One region of the Nocardioides campestrisoli genome, then DNA from elsewhere that is predicted to be linked to it. Evidence: predicted binding sites of a transcription regulator. Region 1 holds the regulator's gene; the other holds the start of a gene.

Region 1 (6,933 bases):
CACTCCCAGGCGGCCTTGCTGATCTTGGCGAACAGCTCGCGGGCGTCGACGGTCTCGATGACCTCGCCGGTGTCGCGGGCGCGCAGCCCGAACTCACGGCCGTCCTCGACCGCGCGCATGAACTCGTCGCTGACCCGCACCGAGTTGTTGGCGTTCTGGTACTGCACGGAGGTGATGTCCTTGCCGCCCAGGTCCATGTCGAACCCGGCGTCGCGCAGGGCGCGGATCTTGTCCTCCTCGCGCGCCTTGGTCTCGACGAACTCGACGATGTCGGGGTGGTCGACGTCCAGGACGACCATCTTGGCCGCACGACGCGTGGCGCCGCCCGACTTGATGGTGCCCGCGGAGGCGTCCGCGCCGCGCATGAAGGAGACCGGACCGGAGGCGGTGCCACCCGAGGAGAGCAGCTCCTTGGAGGAGCGGATGCGGGAGAGGTTGAGGCCGGCGCCAGAGCCGCCCTTGAAGATGAACCCCTCCTCCTTGTACCAGTTGAGGATCGAGTCCATCGAGTCGTCGACGCTGAGGATGAAGCACGCGGACACCTGCTGGGGAGAGGAGGTGCCGACGTTGAACCAGACCGGGGAGTTGAAGGAGAAGTACTGGTTGACGAGCAGCCAGGTGAGCTCGTGCTCGAAGATCTCCGCGTCCTCGTCGGCCGCGAAGTAGCCGTGCTCCTTGCCCGCCTTGGTGTAGGTGTGCACCACGCGGTCGATCAGCTGCTTGAGGCTCCACTCACGCGCGTCGGTGCCGACCGCGCCACGGAAGTACTTCGTGGTGACGATGGTCGACGCGTTGACGCTCCAGAAGTCGGGGAACTCCACTCCGCGCTGCTCGAAGACGGTCTCGCCGGTCTTCCAGTTGGTCTGGACGACGTCGCGTCGCTCCCAGTTGATCGCGTCGTAGGGGTGCGTGCCCGCCGTGCTGAAGACGCGCTGCATCTTCAGACCCCCCTTGTTCACCGTCTTCGTCATGCGGATCTCCTCAGTCCTGGCTTCGTTGCGTCGGTCTGGCGCGTGTTCGGTCTTGCTGGTCGTACGTCGTACGTCGTGCTCTGGGTGTTGCTGGGTGCTCCTGGGGTGGAGCGCCCGGCACGCAGCTTCCCCACTACGTGCCGGGCGGATCGTGGGCCTATCCCGTCGGGACGGGCAGCGGGCGCTCTGCGCGCAGCATGGCGATCTCCGCCTCGAAGTCCTCCGCGCTCTCGAAGGCGCGGTAGACGGAGGCGAACCGCAGGTAGGCGACCTCGTCGAGCTCGCGCAGCGGGGCCAGGATCGCCAGGCCCACCTCGTGGGCCGGCACCTCGGCGACCCCCTCGCTGCGCAGGGCGTCCTCGACGGCCTGGCCGAGGCAGGCGAGCTGGTCCTCGGTGACCGGACGACCCTTGCACGCCTTGCGCACGCCGTGGATCGCCTTGTCGCGGGTGAAGGGCTCGGTGGCGCCGGAGCGCTTGAGGACCAGCAGCTGCATCTGCTCGACGGTGCTGAACCGCTTGCCACAGCTCTGGCAGGTACGCCGGCGGCGGATCTGGCCGCCGTCGTCGGAGACCCGGGAGTCGAGGACCCGCGTGTCGGTGTGCCGGCAGTGCGGACAGTGCATGGGGTCTCCCTCCCTGGGTGAAGTCCGGGCACGCTGAAGAACACCCTGCTAAGGGTTCAACGCCTGTGGACGAGTGTCTGATTCCTGTGGATGAAACGGTTCTCGCTGTGGGGTCCGGGGAAGTCTCTGTGGACTAGATGTGGAGAACCACAACGGTGTAAGTACTAGATGTAGTGGTAACCGTACGTCGCCGACACCACGGGTGCAAGCCGAACGGCCCAACACGCCGAGGCTGTTTTTCACCACCTCCGCTCCCCCGGCAAAGCCGCAGGTCAGGGGCGTGGCGGGCGACCGAAGCGCTCTGGACCACCGTCGCGACGCACCTGTCACAATGAGGAGGTGGCGACCGGGAAGCGTGCTGGAGCGAGGCGAGCGGCGCCCAGGCGTTCCGGCCCCTCGGTCAACACCAGCATCGCCGCGCTGGCAGCGGGGATCACCGCCTGCGTAGTCGCCTGGGGATACCTCGTCTACACGGCCATCGACTTCGGCACCTCCGCCCGGAGCGGGAGCTCGACCGGATGGGCGCTGCTGGCACTGGCCTCGCTCGGCGCGATGGCGTGCCTCTTCGTCGGGCTCCTGCTCGCCTCCCGGCTCAGCGCAGCGCTGGGGCTGGCGCGCAACCCCGCGCAGGGCGGGGACGAGGACACCGAGGAGCCCACACCCGGCCCCCAGCCGCCGCCCCGGAAGCCCGGCGGACGACGCGCCGCCCGCTGACCAGAGACGAAGAGGCGGGGCCCGCAGGCCCCGCCTCTCCTCTTCCCCGCTCCGCCGGCCGGGGTCGAGTCGACCGGCGGAAGCTATTCAGTTGTGGGTCTGTGAGATGAGCGATCCGGGCGTCAGCCCTCGAGCGGGACGCGGAGCTCCTGGCCCAGCATCACCACGCTCGAGTCGAGCGCGTTGAGCTGCTCGATCTCGTTCATCACCGCGCGCACGTCGCCGTCGTCGGCGATCTCGGCCGCGATCCCCCACAGGGTGTCGCCCTCGTCGACCATGACGACCTGCGTCGCGGGCGCGACGCCCTCCTTGTCGGTCGCCACCGAGACGGCGCCGAAGACGACGCCGGCGACCAGCACGGCGACCAGCGAGGTGAGGAAGACGACCAGACGACCGCGGCGGGTGAGCCGCACGGAGCCCTGTTGGCGACGAGCCTCAGGCCGCACCGCGCCGCGCTGGACGGGCACGGCGGGCGCCGGACCGCAGGCGGCCGGGCGCAGCTCGTGCACCGTCGCGAGGCGGACGGGGTGCTCGAGGGTCATGGTGCTCATCTGGGACCTCCTGGGGAAGTGGCGGTCAGCCGGTGGATCGCTGTCGACCTGATGTCTAGTCGCGACCTCCGACAGTCCTGCTGGGAGCGACTGGCGGGATGGTCTCGATCAGACGTTCGATCGAACACATGTGCGACGTTAGAGCACCTGTTCGAACGAATCAAGCATCTGGGCGAACAACTGTTCGAAGGGCGTGTCGCACCGACACCGGCTACGCGGGGCCCCCGGCCATGACACAGGGGATGTCACCAGTTTGAGGCATGCGGGCCGTTGGTCCCGCGCATAGCGTCCTGCACATGCGCGATCTCCTGACCACCCCCATGGAGACCATCGAGGCCGACCTCGCGGCCTTCCATGCCGCGGTGTCGAAGTCCCCGGTCTTTACGACCAGCGACGAGCCGGACGCCACGGTCTACTGGTCCCACCTGCCGCTGGCCGCGTGCAACGTGATCGCCACGGCGCGGATCGCCTCCGCCGACGTGCCCACGCGGGTCCCCGAGCTGCTGGAGCCGTTCCGGCAGCGTGGCCTGCCGTTCCAGTGGGTGACCACCCCGGAGACCACCACCCCGGCCTTGGAGGCGACGCTGGCCCAGGCCGGGCTGACGCCGCACCAGGCGCCGGCGATGCACGTCAACCTCGAGCACCCGATCGACCCGCTGACTCCCGAGCACGTCTACATCGACGTGGCCTGGCCCGACCACACCGAGCCCGCCGCCGCGACGATCTTCGCCGGTCTCGGCCTCTCGGCCTCGGCCAGCGCGAGCCACCTCGGCTTCCTGGACACGCTCGACCCGGCCGACCACCAGTTCTTCGTGGCTCGCAGCATGTTCACCGGCGAGCCGCAGGGGGCCGGCAGCTCCCACCGTCGCGACGGCAGCGTCATGTTCGGGAACGTGACGACGCTGGCCCAGGCCCGCGGGCGCGGGATCGAGCACGCGCTCACCGGCACGATGATGAACCGGGCCCGGGAGACCGGTGCCGGCACGGCCACCGTGATCGGCACCGACTCGACGTACCAGGCGCTGGTGGCACTGGGCTTCCGCACCGGCTTCGAGCTGGTCACCTGGGGCTGGACGCCGGAGGACTGACGACACGCGGTCTTCGAACACCTGTTTGAAGTAGGCCTGCTGGAGCACTACGGTGAGGGCACGAGCCCGCACCACCCCCAGGAGGCACCAGGATGGCGAAGACGCGCGAGACCAGCGGCAAGGTCGTGCCGATGCCGGACGGTCCTCCGGACGCCACCGGGCTGACCCCGCGCCAGCAGCGCATCCTCTCCACCATCAAGGACTCCTTCGAGCAGCGCGGCTACCCGCCGAGCATGCGCGAGATCGGCCAGGCGGTCGGGCTGACCAGCTCGAGCAGCGTCGCGCACCAGCTCAAGGTGCTGGAGGAGAAGGGCTACCTCAAGCGCGACCCCAACCGGCCCCGCGCCCTCGAGGTCTTCCTGCCCGAGATGATGGCCGCCCGGCGGGCGATGGGCAACGCCGACGAGGCGAGCGTGGACCCCACGGGGATCGGCGACTCGATGCCCGCCGCGCAGTACGTCCCCGTCGTGGGCCGGATCGCCGCGGGCGGGCCGATCCTCGCCGAGGAGCGGGTCGAGGACGTCTTCCCGCTGCCCAAGCAGCTGGTCGGCGACGGCACCCTGTTCCTGCTCGAGGTCTCGGGCGACTCGATGATCGATGCGGCCATCTGCCACGGCGACTACGTGGTGATCCGCCAGCAGCCGGAGGCCGCCAACGGAGAGATCGTCGCGGCGATGATCGACGGCGAGGCCACGGTCAAGACCTTCCAGCGCAAGGACGGCCAGGTCTGGCTGCTCCCCCACAACGACGCCTACGAGCCGATCGACGGCACGCACGCCACGATCCTGGGCAAGGTCACGGCGGTCCTGCGCCGGATGTGAGGGTCGTCGCTCGTGTAGCCTCACCGGCGATGCGCCGAAGCCGACGAGACCAGCACGACCGCGGGCGCGGGTCCCGCGGAGAGCCACCGGCGCCCCCGGCACCCGAGCTCTTCCGGACCCGGCCCGACGACCGGTTCAAGCTGACCGCCGACGCCTCCACCCTGGTCCGCGACCTCGGTGAGCGGAGCGCCGAGACGGGCTGGCTCTCCCCGCTCGGCTACAACCTGACCATCAGCCACAGCCACCGGTTCGTCTGGTACCGGGTGGCCAAGGTGGCCACCCGCACGGTCCGGCACCACTTCGCCGCGCACTCGGTGACGATGGACGTCGACCACGCCATGCGGATCCACTACCCGACGTCGACGTTCTCGGACTACTTCAAGTTCGCCTTCGTCCGGGACCCGCTGGACCGGTTCGTCTCCGCGTGGCACGACAAGGTCGTCAACCACAACTACTTCCGGTTCGACGCCGCGACGTACAAGCGGATGCAGGACGTCGTGGAGTTCGCGCGGTGGGTGAGCACCCAGGACCTGGCCGCGGTGCCCGGCACCGACCAGCACCTGGCCCTGCAGACCAGGCTCGTCGACCTCAGCCAGGTGGACTTCGTCGGGCGGCTGGAGTCCTTCGACCGGGACTTCGCCGAGGTCTGCGAGCAGGTGGGCGCCCCCGCGGTGCCGGCGAACCCGCAGAACCAGACCGCCGCCCCCGGACAGCGCCGGGAGGCCTCGGCCGAGCTGGAGAAGTGGGTGCGCCGGATGTACCGGCGCGACTACCAGATCCTCGGCTACTGAGCCGAGGCCGCGAGCCGGCTCAGCGCCTTGCGCACCACCTGCGGGTCCGTCGTCGTCCACATCGGCGGCAGGCTCGCCTTGAGGAAACCGCCGTAGCGAGCCGTCGCGAGCCGGGAGTCCAGGATGGCGACCACCCCACGGTCCGACGTGGTGCGGATCAGTCGCCCGGCACCCTGGGCCAGCAGCAGCGCCGCGTGCGTGGCGGCCACCTGCATGAACCCGTTGCCACCGGCCCGGTCCGCCGCGCGCTGCCGGGCCGACATCAGCGGGTCGTCGGGCCGCGGGAACGGGATCCGGTCGATCAGCACCAGCTGACAGGTGTCGCCCGGCACGTCGAGGCCCTGCCACAGGCTCAGCGTCCCGAACAGGCAGGTGTGCGGGTCCTCGACGAACTGCCGGGAGAGCTCGGGGAGCTGAGCCTCCCCCTGGACCAGCGTGGTCAGGTGCGGCAGCCGCTCGCGCACCACCTCGGCCGCGGCCTCCGCCGCCCGCCGGGAGGAGAAGAGACCCAGCGCGCGACCCCCCGCCGCGTCGACCAGGTCGACGATCTCGTCCAGGTGCGCGGGGCCGAGCCCGTCCCGTCCCGGCGGGGGAAGCTGTCGCGCCAGGTAGAGGATGCCCTGGCGGCCGTAGTCGAACGGCGAGCCGACGTCGAGACCGCGCCACGGCAGGGCCTTGTCGTCGGCGGCCTGGGGCGCCCCGGTGTCGATCCGCTCCGAGGGCTTGAGCCCCACGCTGCCGGCCACCGAGCTGAAGTCGCCGCCGAGCATCAGGGTGGCGGAGGTGAAGACCACCGTCTTGTCGGTGAGCAGCCGATCGCGCATCTGCGCCCACACCTGCAGCGGCGCCACCGCCAACCGGGCGGGCATCCGCTCCCGGGCCTCGTTGAGCCACAGCACGTCGGCGTCGCTGCCCGCGGCCATCCGCTCGGCGGTGACGAAGACCTCCTGGGCCAGCCCCTTGGCCTGGGTTCGGGCGGCGTCCGCGTCCTTGGCGGCCTTGTCCTCCTTGCCGAACGCCGAGACCACCGCGCGTGCGGCGTCCCGGACCAGCACGAGGGCGTCGCTGAGCTGCTCGCTCGCGGAGTCGATCCGCCCGCCGGGGGTCATCGCCAGCGCGTCGGCGAGCGCCTCGGCAGCGTCGGCCAGGTCATCGGCCGGGTGGGAGGTGCTGGTCTGGTCCTCGACGAAGCGGGAGGCCCGGCGGGCCGCCCGCTCGACGTCGGCGACGCTCAGCTCGTCGGTGGCCGCCTGCGTGACCCGCGCGGTCAGCTCGTGCGCCTCGTCGATGACCACCACGTCGTACTCCGGGATCATCGGCACCCCCTCGATCGCGTCGATCGCGAGCAGCGAGTGGTTGGTGACGATCAGGT
Region 2 (6,933 bases), 680 kb from region 1:
CGCGCAACGTCTCGAGGGCCTCGTCGGAGAGCTTCGCGGCGAAGCCGTCGAGGACGTTGCGGTAGGTGTGGGTGACCTTCGCTCCCTGGGTACGGACCTTGCCACGGACGTTGTCCACCTTGGTGGCGCTCACTCCGTCCTCGAAGACGACGATGTAGCGGTCGTTGGCGGCGTTGCCCAGAACGGGGGCCGGGCCGTCGGCGGGGGGCGCGACGGCAACGGTGGTGCCCGGGTAGACGGCGGCGGTCGCGGCGAGTGGCACCAGACCGAGGCTGACCCCCGTGGCCGCGGCCAGGAGACCGTGGCGGAGCGTGCGTGTGGACATGTGGATCCTTCCCGAGAATGGAACAGACGCGAAGAGCGTCGTCCCGCCCGGGGCTCGGTCACAAGGTCAACGGCACCGTTAACTGTTAACAGCCCGAGGGCAGTTGCTGACGTCCTGCTGCGTGCTGTCCTGCTGCTCGTGGCCCTGCTCCCAGGTCCAGGTGATCTCCGTGGTGGGCTGGCAGCCGGTCGCGACCACGTGCACCCGGTGGGTCGGGTCGAGCGTGAGGTCGACCTGCTCCCCCTTGGTCCCGAGGGTGTGGCAGGAGACGGGCCGGGCGTCGGGGTGGAACTCGACCTCCAGCAGGTAGTCGGAGATCGGCAGCCGCAGCCACCGGCCGTACGACGTCTCGTAGGAGCCCAGCACCTCCGGGCGCAGCTCGTACTCGACGACCACCGTCTCCCCGCGGAGCAGCGGTCGGTGGAAGACCAGCTCGGCGCCGAGCACGCCGCTCTCGGGCTCGCCGGCGACGTCGCCGAGCCGGCAGCCGCGCAGCACCGCGATCTCGGGCAGGTGGGCCTCGGCGTCGTCGAAGCTGTGCATCACCACGCGGCGGTCCGGCCCGTCGACCCGTGCGCGCAGGACCTGTCGGGCGGTCAGGGAGACCAGCCGCCGGTCCGGGCCCAGCACCAGTCGGTCGTGGACGCTGATCCGGTCGAGCTCGGTGTCCCATCGGGTGTCGAGCCGGCTGAGCACCCGCGCCTGGGGCGTCTCCGGCCACAGGGTGTCGACGCTCGGCTGGAGGTCGCGCGGGTGTCCCGGCGCGGGCCGGGCGAGGACGGCGTGCAGCGCACCGGGCGGGAGGCCGAGCACCTCCTCGAGGTGGGGCAGGGCCTCCAGGGAGCTCTTGCGCTCCGGTCGGCTGCGCCCCGAGCGCCAGTAGCTCAAGGTGGCGACGCTGATCGTCACGCCCCGCTGCTGCAGGTGGTCGCGGATCCGCTCGAGTCCCAGTCCACGCCGGTCGATGGCGTTGCGCAGCGCCTCGGCGAAGCTGCCTGCCGGGACTGACACCCGCACATTAGAGACCGGTGGTCGGTACGCCCGCAACAACGCGCGTCCGCTCACTCGGGTGAGCGGCCAACTGGGAGTGCCCGGTCTACGTGCGCCTGGTGAACCGGACGTCGCCGTTCGGGAGTGTCTTCGTCGTGTAGCCGTTGTCGTGGGCCCGTTGGTGGTGCCACGGACAGAGGAAGGTGAGGTCGGCGAGGTCCGAGCCGCCGCCGGCACCCCACGGGTCCCGGCCGTGGTGCCCGTCGCACCAGGTCGAGGGGACAGAACAGCCCTCGGCCGCGCAGACCAGGTGGGTCAGGGACTTCGCGAGCCGCTGCCCGGGGGTGAAGAACCGCGACGACCGGCCCAGGTCCATCGGCACCGAGTCCGAGCCCAGCACCGCGGGGATGATCCCAGCCTGGCAGGCCAGCCGTCGGGCCTCGGCGGCGGTGATCGAGGTGACCGACTCGCCGTTGCTGATGATCGTGCCGAGCCCCAGCTCGCTGCGCAGCTCGGCGAGCCCGATGGTGACGACCACGCGAGTCGCCCCGCCCCCGTGGACCGGCATCCGGGTCGGGTCCGCGGCCTCGAGGAACGCGCAGAACGCCTGCCCCCGCAACCGCTCCTGCGGCAACCGCACCCCGGTCGCCGGATCCCGTTGAGCGAACCCACCGAACGGGGTCGCCGCACCTGCCTCGGCGGAGGCGTCCTGCCGCGGTGACGTCCACGCCTCCAGATACGTCTTGAGCCGCGCCGCCACGTGGTCCGGGACCCGAGCCACCACATCGGTCGCACCATCCCCACGGCGGCGGAACGTCAACCGGGTCGCGGCCTGCGCCCTCCGCTCGGCCCGCTCCAGCACCCGCCGCTCGTGCTCGTCGGCGGTCTCCGGGGCCACCACCTCGAGGATCTTCGCGCCCAACCGCTCCAGCTGCCCCGGATCGAACACCCCCGCCTGCTCCACCAGATGCGCCTCCGCCAGCGCCAACACCTCCGGGCTCACCTCCTCCCCAGGCACCGGGTCCACCACCAACGCGTCCAACACCTTCACGATCACCCGCGCCTGCGGCACATTGACCCGGCCAGCCTCAAGCCCAGCGCCCACCAGCCGCCACCGGTTCGCCACCGCCTCCGCGAGCTTCTCCGCCGCCCGCGCTGGGCCGAACCCGGACCGGGTCCGCGCCGCCAACCAGGACGCGGGCGACCTCGCCCCGTCGTCCTCCGCGACCCCGCCCGGTCGGCCGGCGGCGTGGATGACCCGCATTCGCAGCGACTCCAAGCGGTCGCCCAGGCTGGTCAGGTGCAGCAGGGCGTCCCGGTGCGCCTGACCGCTCAGGCCACCGGGGTCCACGGTGGAGGCGAGGCTCAGCGCCTCGTCGATCCACGTGCACGCACGAGTGATCGGGTGCGCCTGTTCCACGTGCTCCGCCATGCCCGACCCCCGTCGTCATCGTGACGGGATGCCCACCCCGTCGACCACGAGTCAACCCACCCCCACCGACATTCCGGCGCCCTTCGGCCCCTCTCATCTCGCATGATGAACGTATGTTCGAAAATATGATTGCGTGGACCTCCTCTACAGTCGTGGAATGCCCTGCACCCGCCCGGCCGCCCGCCTCCGCGAGGCGCCATGAGCGCGACCCCGCAGGACCTGGCCGAGCTCACCGGCTGCCCGAAGAAGATGACCTACGGCCCGTGCGGCGGCGTACGCGACGACGACACCTGCGAGCTCGACGCGCGCCCGTGCCCGTTCGCCGGCCCTGACGCTGACCTCGTCCGGTGGGCCGAGCCGCCAGCCGCCGCAGGCGTCCCGCAGAGCGCGCTGCTCAGCGCCGCGGCCGACGGCCCGGTGGTGCTCACCGACCTGACCATCCCGGCGTACGACGCCGCCGGGCTGGCCGCGGTGGTCCGCACGCTCGCCGGCTCGTGCGACGCGGTGCTGGTCGGCGAGCACCAGAACCGCCCCGACTTCCCGCCCGCGCTGATGGCGGCGCTGGTCGCCGACGCCGGTGGCGTGCCGTGGGTGACGCTCGCCTGCCGCGACCGCAACCGGGTGGTGCTGGAGCAGGAGCTCGCCGGGCTCGCGGTCGCGGGCGCCGACGGGGTGCTCTGCGTGACCGGGGACATCCGCGCCCAGGGGATGCGCCCCGGGGTCAGCCAGGTCTTCGACCTCGACGGGACCCGGCTGGCCGCGATGGCCGCGGCGTCCGGCCACGCGGTGGCCGTGCCCGAGGCTCCGGCCGCGGCGCCCCGGCACCTGCGGCCCGCACGGCTGGTGGAGAAGCAGCGCGCCGGCGCACACCTGGCCGTGCTCAACCACGTGGGCGGCGCGGCCGAGGTGGCGGCGTTCGTGACGGCCGCGCGCGGGCTCGGCCTGACCATCCCGGTGCTCGCCGGGGTCGCGGTCTACACCGACGAGCGCTCCGCCCGGGTGCTGCAGAACTTCCCCGGCCTGCACCTCGATGAGCAGCAGGTCGAACGGGTACTGGCCGCCGATGACGTACGCACGGCGGGCATCGAGCACGCGCTGAGCGAGGCGCGGGCGATGCTGGCGATCGAGGGCGTGGCGGGGGTCAACCTCTCCGGGCTCGGCTCCGGCGATGGCCCGATGGTCGGCGCGCAGGTCAAGGCCGAGGTGGGCAGACGAATCCGGGAGGACCGATGAGCGACTCAGCATCCGAGGAGACCCCGGAGTCGATGGCCGACGAGTTCGACACCGTCGCCTGGTGGACGGCGTCCGCGGTGGCCGAGCTCGGCGAGGACCACGCCCTCCCGGCCGCCTGCCGGGGCAGCGGCAGCCCGGCGGGCCTCGACTGGCTGGCCCGCTCGATGGGACTGACCTCCGGCACCCGGCTCCTCGACTCGGGCGCCGGGGTCGGCGGCCCGGCGGAGTACGCCGCCCGCTCCTACGGCGTGCGCCCCACGCTGGCCGAGCCGATGGAGGGCGCCTGCCAGGCGGCCCGGCGGCTCTTCGACCACCCGGTCGTGGTCTCCGACGGCCTAGCGCTGCCGTTCGCGGACGAGACCTTCGACGCGGCCTGGTCGCTGGGCGTGCTCTGCACGATCGAGGACAAGCGCGGCTACCTGGCGCAGCTGCGCCGTGCGGTCGTGCCCGGCGGCCCCGTCGGGCTGCTCGTCTTCACCCGGGCCGTCGACGAGCTGCCGGACCAGCCCGACGGCAACGCGTTCCCGAGCCGCGAGGAGCTGCTGGCCGAGCTGAGCGCGACCGGGCTGGAGGTCCTCGACGAGACGCCGCTCCCGGACCTGCCCGGCTCCCCCGACGACTGGGACGCGGCCGCGGACCGGGTCGAGGAGGTCGTGGCCCGTCGGCACGGGGACGACGAGCGGTGGCAGCGCGCGCAGGCCCAGCAGGAGACGATCGGCGGACTGATCGGTGACGGCCTGGTGGTGGGCGTGCTGATCAGCGCCCGACGTACGAAGAACTAGGCGGCGCGCGAGGCGGAGGGCGGCAGCCCGGGGCCCGGCAGCGTCGTCGGTTCCAGGAGTCGACCCAGGCCGGTGAGCGCGAAGAGTCGGCGGCCGGAGCGGCTGGCGCACCGGACCCGGAACGTGCTGCCGTCCCCGGCGGCGCGGTGGCCGGCGAGCACGAGCAGCCCCAGCGTGCTGGCGTCGAAGAAGGTCAGCGCGTCGAGGTCGACGAGCACGTGCGCGGCGCCCTCGTCGGCGGCGTTGGTCAGTGCAGCCAGGAGCGCGGGCACGGCGGCGAGGTCGGCCTCACCGGACGGCGTCACGGCGACGAGGTGCGGAGTGGGTCGGGAGACCTCGACGGAGAACGGCTCCGGCACGCACCGCAGGGCAGAGCCGGACGAGCCGGAGGTGCTGTACGAAGCGGAGGAGCAGGGCGACGGAGTAGCTGTCAGGATGCAGACACCAGGTTCTCGGGGGAGCCGGGGCTCGTTCCCGCGTTGCTTGTTCGCCGGGCCTGCCGCCGCTGGATGCGGAGATCGGTGAGGACCCGGTCCGTTCGACAGTAGGTCGGCGGATCCCGGCTCACAACACCCGCGCGGATCTCGTACGTCGGCCGGCGGGTGGAAACGCCCCCATGCGGTCGAGGGCGGCGGCTTGGGCGACGGGGGTGCGCCGAGCGCTCCGGCGTGCGAACCTTGGCGGGCGCCGCTGCGCTGGGAGGGAGCGCGGCACGCCTCGCGAGGCGCACCGTCACCACTGCTGGGAGTCCCGTGCCGCACACCGCCGACCGTCGCGAGACGCTGGTCCGCCGCGCCGTGATCGTCCTCGTCTCGCTGCTGGCGGCGATCGGCCTGGTCGCAGCCCTGACGAACCTCCCGGCGGACTGGCTGCCCACCTCCGAGACCAGGGCGACCGACCCGGGGCAGGATTCCGGCACCGTCGCCGAGGCCGACGCCGAGGAGAAGGCGGAGCGCCGGGCCGAACGCCGGGAGCGGCGCGCCGAGAAGCGGGCCGAGGCCGAGGCGCGTCAGCTCGCGGCCAAGCAGGCCAAGCAGGAGGCCCGCCAGAAGGCGAAGAAGAAGGCACGCAAGAAGGCCAAGAAGCAGGCGAAGGCCGCAGCCGCCTCCGCCGCCGCCAACCCGCTGGCCGGGCACCGGATGGGCGTCTACCAGGGTCCGGGCGACCAGGCCTGGGCGCCGTACGAGCGCTCCACCGGTGTCAATCGCGAGTTGCTCGCGAAGATCGCCCTGCGGCCCAAGGCCAAGTGGTTCGGCGCCTGGATCCCGGACCGGGAGATCCGCGGCAACGTGGCGGCGTACATCGCCAACAGCACCGGCGGCGACCCGGACGTGCTGGTGCAGATGACCGTCTTCCGGATGGTGCCGTGGGAGCACGCGGCGTGCGGACGGCTGCCCACCCCGGCCGAGCAGGCCAGCTACAAGTACTGGATCGACGAGTTCGCCGCGGGCGTCGGACCGGCCCACGCCGCGATCGTGCTGCAGCCCGACGGACCGTTCGCGCTCTGCGCTCCCGGCGGGTCCCGGTTGCCGTCGGAGCTGATCAAGTACGCCGCGACGAAGTTCGCCGCCCTCCCCAACACCAGCGTCTACATCGACGGCGGCGCGGCCGACTGGCCGAAGGACAACCCCGCGGAGGCCGCGGAGATCCTGGTGCGCGCCGGCGTCGACCGGGTCCGCGGGTTCGCGCTCAACTCCACCCACTACGTCGCCCTGCCCGACGACATCGCCTTCGGCACCAAGGTCGTCGCCGAGCTCGCCCGCCGCGGCGTCGGTGGCAAGCACTTCGTCATCAATACCTCGTCCAACGGCCGCGGGTTCGAGTTCAACCTGGGGCGGGGATCCCACCCGGACAACGCCAACGTGTGCCGGACCCCGCAGGAGCGCGTCTGCGTGACCCTCGGCATCCCCCCGACCGTCGACGTCGCCAACCCGCGTTGGGGGCTGAGCCCGGAGCTGGCCGCCGCGGCCGCCGAGCACGTGGACGCCTACCTCTGGTTCGGCCGCCCGTGGCTGCACATGCAGAACGACCCGTTCGTCCTGGACCGCGCCCTGGCGATGGCGCGCACCACGCCCTGGTGAGCGAGCGCGGCTAGTTCGGGTGCAGCAGCGCTCAGCGGCTGCCGATCGTTGGGCGCACCTGCCAGGGTGGGTCCATGACGCCTCCCAGCC

The links. The regulator LexA, encoded in region 1, represses DNA repair genes until DNA is damaged. The targets are predictions, from matches to a motif close to TCGAACANNTGTTCGA.
Region 2: the regulator LexA is predicted to act here: its motif matches at 2,853-2,868, upstream of H8838_RS19115 (HNH endonuclease signature motif containing protein).

What each region holds. Positions count from the first base shown of each region.
Region 1 covers NZ_CP061768.1:3,365,359-3,372,291, forward strand. Annotated here, with positions in the region: gene H8838_RS15795 (vitamin B12-dependent ribonucleotide reductase) at 1-971, opposite strand, end outside; gene nrdR (transcriptional regulator NrdR) at 1,129-1,596, opposite strand; gene H8838_RS15805 (hypothetical protein) at 1,936-2,310, shown strand; gene H8838_RS15810 (LysM peptidoglycan-binding domain-containing protein) at 2,433-2,861, opposite strand; gene H8838_RS15815 (GNAT family N-acetyltransferase) at 3,158-3,949, shown strand; gene lexA (transcriptional repressor LexA) at 4,042-4,770, shown strand; gene H8838_RS15825 (sulfotransferase family 2 domain-containing protein) at 4,800-5,561, shown strand; gene H8838_RS15830 (ATP-dependent DNA helicase) at 5,555-6,933, opposite strand, start outside.
Region 2 covers NZ_CP061768.1:4,045,524-4,052,456, forward strand. Annotated here, with positions in the region: gene H8838_RS19105 (S8 family peptidase) at 1-325, opposite strand, end outside; gene H8838_RS19110 (helix-turn-helix domain-containing protein) at 404-1,336, opposite strand; gene H8838_RS19115 (HNH endonuclease signature motif containing protein) at 1,422-2,747, opposite strand; gene H8838_RS19120 (methylenetetrahydrofolate reductase C-terminal domain-containing protein) at 2,946-3,980, shown strand; gene H8838_RS19125 (class I SAM-dependent methyltransferase) at 3,977-4,762, shown strand; gene H8838_RS19130 (STAS domain-containing protein) at 4,759-5,121, opposite strand; gene H8838_RS19135 (glycoside hydrolase family 6 protein) at 5,515-6,843, shown strand; gene H8838_RS19140 (NAD-dependent epimerase/dehydratase family protein) at 6,918-6,933, shown strand, end outside.